Regions from separate parts of the Caballeronia sp. LZ024 genome, predicted to be linked through region 2. Evidence: riboswitches for the same ligand, from Rfam matches in the RefSeq annotation. Region 2 holds a riboswitch; the other holds the start of a gene.
What was found. A riboswitch is a leader RNA that binds a small molecule or an ion and turns the genes downstream of it on or off. The one in region 2 is predicted to bind glycine.

Region 1: it holds a riboswitch for glycine, as region 2 does, so the genes downstream of both, QCE48_RS22350 (D-amino acid dehydrogenase) here and gcvT (glycine cleavage system aminomethyltransferase GcvT) in region 2, are expected to answer to the same signal.

What each region holds. Positions count from the first base shown of each region.
Region 1 covers NZ_JARUXL010000004.1:38,232-41,048, reverse strand. The annotation lists gene QCE48_RS22370 (hypothetical protein) at 1-41, shown strand, start outside; gene QCE48_RS22365 (hypothetical protein) at 84-296, opposite strand; gene flhD (flagellar transcriptional regulator FlhD) at 330-647, opposite strand; gene QCE48_RS22355 (hypothetical protein) at 874-1,176, opposite strand; glycine riboswitch at 1,260-1,355, shown strand; glycine riboswitch at 1,359-1,461, shown strand; gene QCE48_RS22350 (D-amino acid dehydrogenase) at 1,545-2,817, shown strand, end outside.
Region 2 covers NZ_JARUXL010000001.1:3,338,795-3,341,611, reverse strand. The annotation lists gene gcvP (aminomethyl-transferring glycine dehydrogenase) at 1-16, opposite strand, end outside; gene gcvH (glycine cleavage system protein GcvH) at 83-463, opposite strand; gene gcvT (glycine cleavage system aminomethyltransferase GcvT) at 533-1,654, opposite strand; glycine riboswitch at 1,784-1,910, opposite strand; glycine riboswitch at 1,934-2,033, opposite strand; gene QCE48_RS15115 (oxidoreductase) at 2,104-2,817, opposite strand, start outside.

The sequences.
Region 1 (2,817 bases), on a different contig from region 2:
GCACGCTGCCGGTCTACGTATGGGCGAGCGAGGCACAGTAAGCGGAGGGGTGGTTTAAGGCAGGAGAAGGAGGACCGGCGGGCCTAATGGCCGCCGGTCAGCGACTTGCTGGTGTGGTCGAGCGCGCGTTCGATGTCGCGCAGAAAGTCGAGTGCGAGGGCGTCCGCTTCGGGCGTGCCCTCCGCGAAGTCGCTCGGGACGGCCTGCCCTTGCGCGCGGCGCATGGCGCACACGCGCGCGGCGACGAGGCGCGCGTCGTCGAAAAGCGCTTGGTCGACGCAAAAGGGAAATAGCACGCCCTGGTTCATGAAATGCGGACCCGCGTAGTCTCAGGCGAACTGGGCTGCCGGCAGGCCGGCCATGATGATCGCGGCGTGTGTCGGCGCGACGGTCGAGTTCTTCGGCGCCTGCGTGAGCGCCGTGAGCATCGCCTGGTCGTTGAAGCGGAAGAAGCACAGCAACTGGTCCGACGCAGCCAGCTTGACCACCTGCGCGAGCGTCAGGTTCGCCAGGATGTCGGCGATCTCCCGCGACAGCCCGAGGCGGAACATGCCGATCGCGCGGTCTTCACGCAACAGGCGCTGGGCCAGCATGATGTACGAAAGGTTGATCTCGCGAATCGCTTCTGAAGTCTCGGCGGTTTGCATGGCGTCTCCGGTCTGGCTGGGCGAACGGTCGTTCTGGACCGCTTCCCGTAACATTCGTTACATTTCGTAACAGGATGGATCGGAGTCTAAAGTCGCCGCAAACGATTAGCAATGGGTTTTCAGACGTTTTTTTCGGATGGAAAGAATTTCCAGGTAACTATTGCGCAAACCATTGCGCGCCCAGCCAGCCGGCGCGGTCCGGTTGGTCTACATGTAACAAACCGGCTTACTGTTGCGACTCGTCGTCGTCCTCGTCGTTCATCCCGAGCGCCCAGCGGATGTCGCGTGCGAAATCGAGGCTGACCTTTTCCCACTGCGGCGAGCCGAGTGCGAAATCGCGGGGATTGCTCCGGCCGCGCGCGCGCCGAATCGTCTCGATGCTCAGCGCGAGAGCAAATGCTTCGCCACGGAGCGGATGCATGCGGCCGAGCGGGAGGTCTTCGTCTTGTTCCATTGACCAGTTTTCGGCGCATGCAGAACAAACTTGAGGACGGTCGTGCGGCGCCGTCTGCGTCGCGATGCCGCGCAAGCGCTTGCGCGCACGCGGCTTTGTCGTGAAGCCGAAAAGACTTGCCAACAATAATCGCGGACGTTACCTTGCACCTGTTCTCGACATGCAGCGCGGGAGAGATCGTCAAGGCAACTGATGACGACGCCGACGGAGCAACCGCCCCGGAAACTCTCAGGCCCAAGGACCGCGCCGCAGGAACGATCTGGAGAGAGGCGCGACGCGCCCACCGAAGGGGATCTTCCGCCGCATCACCGCTTCAGCGTTTCACTGGCGTAAGAGAAACTCTCAGGTACATGGACAGATGGGGCATCGGCGCCGGAAGCCGACTCGCGCAATGAGCGCGGTCGAAGGCATCCGGCGATGCTCAATTCGATCTGGACCATGTCATGTCACGAATCGCCATCATCGGCGCCGGGATTACCGGCGTCACCACCGCTTACGCCCTCGCCCGCCGCGGCTTCCAGGTTACCGTCTACGAACGTCATCGCTATGCGGCGATGGAAACGTCGTTCGCGAACGGCGGCCAGCTCTCCGTCAGCAACGCCGAAGTCTGGAACCGCACGGCCACCGTGCTGAAGGGCCTGCGCTGGATGCTCACGCGCGACGCCCCGCTGCTCATGAATCCGTCGCCCTCGTGGCACAAGTATTCGTGGATGGGCGAATTCCTGCGCCAGATTCCGAACTACCGCGCGAACACCATCGAGACCGTGCGCCTCGCGCTTGCCGCGCGCGAGCATCTCTTTTCGATCGCCGAGCGCGAAGGCATCGCGTTCGACCTGGAACGGCGCGGCATCCTTCATATCTACAAGGATCGCCGAGACTACGACGCCGCCGCGAAGGTCAACGCGCTGCTGCGCGAAGGCGGCCTCGACCGCCATGCGGTCGGCGCGAGCGAGATCGGCCGCATCGAGCCCGCGTTGCAGGGCGAGTTTCATGGCGGCTTCTTCACGCCGTCGGATTCGACCGGCGACATCCACAAGTTCACGCGCGGTCTCGCCGATGCCTGCGCGCGTTACGGCGTCGAATTCCGCTACGACACGCAGATCGAGTCGATCCGGCAGGGCGGCGACGCGCGCATCTCGATCGACGCCCGCCACGATGGAGAACGGCGCGCCGACGTGTTCGAGCAGGTCGTCGTGTGTGCGGGCGTGCAAAGCCGCGCGTTCGCCGGCATGCTGGGCGACCAGGTTAACGTCTATCCGGTGAAGGGCTATTCGATCACCGTCTGTCTCGACGATGAACAGAGCCAGAACGCGGCCCCCTGGGTCAGCCTTCTCGACGACAACGCGAAGATCGTCACGAGCCGGCTCGGTGCCGATCGCTTTCGCGTCGCGGGCACGGCCGAGATCAACGGCTTCAATCGCGATATTCGCGCGGACCGCGTCGCGCCGCTCGTCGACTGGACGCGGCGTCTCTTCCCGCAGGTCTCGACCGCGCGCGTGATTCCGTGGGCCGGCCTGCGACCGATGTTGCCGAGCATGCTGCCGCGGGTCGGCGCCGGCAAGCTTCCGGGCGTGTACTACAACACCGGGCACGGGCATCTCGGCTGGACGCTGTCGGCGGCGACGGCCGAGTCGATCGCCGAGACGATCCAGCACGGCGCGGGCCGCCGCAAGCCCGCGGGCGTACGCACATCCCGGCCCGCGCCGGTGCGCTCGT
Region 2 (2,817 bases):
GAGTGTCGAGCTTCATGTGAATTCCTGCGGGTGCGGTTTCCGGCGGCTTGCGTCCGCGAAAACCGCACCGTCGATTAAGAGATTATTCGCCGATCGACTGGCCGTAGCCGGCGGCGTCGAGCAGCTTGTCGAGGCTTGCGTCAGCGGCCGGCTTGATCTTGAAGAGCCAGCTTTCATACGGCGCGCCGTTGATCTGGTCGGGGCCGCTCGTCAGCGCGTCGTTGGCCGCGACGATTTCGCCCGAGACCGGCGCGTAGATGTCGGACGCCGCCTTCACCGATTCGATGACCGCGATCGCGTCGCCCGCCGTCACGGTCTTGCCCGCCGCCGGCAGTTCGACGAACACGATGTCGCCGAGCGCTTCCTGCGCGTGATCGGTGATGCCGATGGCGAGCGTGCCGTCAGCTTCGGTGCGGACCCATTCGTGCGATTCGGTGTATTTCAGTTCGGCCGGGATGCTCATTGGATGCTCCTGTGCGTGGTTCTTGAGAGTAGGGTTCGGACATGCGCTGCGCCGTGCGGCGCGGCCTCGTCAGAGGCTCGCGAGCACCTTGCCGTTGCGCACGAAGGGCAGTTTTACCACGCTAGCGGGAAGTTGCTTGTCGCGGATCACGACCTGCACGACGTCGCCCGGATTCACGCTCGCCGGCACCCGGGCGAACGCGATCGATTCCTGCATCGACGGGGAAAACGTGCCGCTCGTGATCTCGCCCTCGCCCGCCGGCGTGACGACTTTCTGGTGAGCACGAAGCACGCCACCGGCGCGGCCGTTTTCCTTGTGCAGAATCAGTCCGACGAAATTCGACTTCTGGCCGTCCGCTTCGAGCGCCGTGCGCCCGATGAAATCGCGCGACGATTTCATGTCGACGGTCCACGCGAGGCCCGCGTCGAGCGGCGAGACGTTTTCGTCCATGTCCTGGCCGTAGAGGTTCATGCCGGCTTCGAGCCGCAGCGTGTCGCGTGCGCCGAGGCCTGCGGGCTTCACGCCCTGCGCCTTCAGTGCGTCCCAAAGCGCTTCGACGTGCGCGTCCAGCACGAGGATCTCGAAGCCGTCCTCGCCGGTGTAGCCGGTGCGGGCGAGCATCAGTTCGCCGAAGGGCGTCGAGGGGAACGTCACGGCGTTGAACGGCTTGATCGATTCGGTCGCGGCGCGCGTCTCCGGCACCACTTGCCAGACTTTTTCGCGCGCGTTCGGACCCTGCACGGCGACGATCGCCAGATCGCGGCGCGGCGTGATCGTCAGGCCGAATTCGCCTTCGGCGTTCAGCTGGCCGAACCACGCAATGTCCTTCTCGGCGGTGCTCGCGTTCACGACGACGCGAAAATGGTCTTCGGCGAAAAAGTAGACGATCAGGTCGTCGATCACGCCGCCTTTGCTGTTGAGCAGGCAGGAGTAGAGCGCCTTTCCGGGCGTGGTGAGCTTGTCGACGTTATTGGCGATCGCGAGCTTGAAGAAGTCGCGCACCGGGCCGCCGGTGAAATCGACGACGCGCATGTGCGACACGTCGAACATGCCGGCGTCGGTGCGCACGGCCTTGTGTTCGTCGATCTGCGAGCCGTAGTTGACGGGCATGTCCCAGCCGCCGAAGTCGACCATGCGCGCGTTGAGCGCGAGGTGAGCGGCGTGGAGGGGCGTGTGTTGAAGTTCGGTCATCGGGGCCTCGGGTCGCAAAAACAAAAAAGGCCATGCTTCGACTTCACCGGCGGTTTCGGCTTTTCAGGCTGCGTCTTTGCGTGATCGCAAATGCAGCATGCAAAGCCCAAACCGCGTGGCGGATCGAAGCATGACCCCTCTGTCCTCGGTACCTGAGAGATTGCGCGGACCCGGTATGCGGCCCATCGCGCGCCCCTTCGGTGGGCACCAGCCGATTGTTTCCATCCCGGCCGTGCCGCTCTCCAGAGTGCGAAGAAACGGTTCTGAACGAACGATTTCCTCGACGCGGCCGGTCCTTTTGCCTGAGAGTTTGCGGGTGTGCCCCTTCGGCGGCGCGGCGCGCAAAACCTGCGGCCACGCGCTCTCCCGACGCGTGCGGCGAATTTACGCGACCGTATTAGGCTTGTCAAACAGATTAGGAAACCGCCGAGTGGCACGCCGCCCGGGCTTCACAGCCGCCTGAATGCCACGCGCCGCCCTTCGGCGTCGCTTTCCATCGCGAGTTCGATGATCGTCATCACGTCGACCGCGTCCTGCGCCGAAACCGGGAACGGCTTCTTGTCCTGGATCGACGCTGCCAGCGCGCGATAGTAGTCGGCGTAGGCGCCGTCGCGCGTGGCGAATTCCTGGCGCAGATCGTGATCGCCGTCGACTTCGCGCAGGAGGCCGGGCGGATTTTTTGCGAATTCGGCGTCGCCCGGACGCAGGCCCGCTTTCAGCTGATCTTCCTGCGTGTCGAGCCCGTTCTTCACATAACTGCCGCGCGTTCCGTGGACGGAAAACCGCGGCGGTTCGAGCGCCGCGAGCGCGGTAGCGTGCAGGACGACTTCCTTGTCGCCGTAGCCGAGCAGCAGATGCACGTAATCTGGCGCGTGCGCGTGGTCGCGGTGCTGCCGGACCGTCGCGAAAACGGTCTGCGGCGCGCCGAACAGCGTGAGCGCCTGATCGATCAGATGCGGCCCGAGATCGAACAGCAGACCGCCTCCGCGCGACGTTTCCTCGCGCCATCGCTGCGGCACTTTCGGGCGGAAACGGTCGAAATGCGATTCGAAATGCGTCACGCGTCCGAGCCGCCCGCTTTCGATCAGCGCGCGCAACGTGATGAAATCGCCGTCCCAGCGCCGGTTGTGAAAGGGCGCGAACAGCAGGCCGCGCGCGGCCGC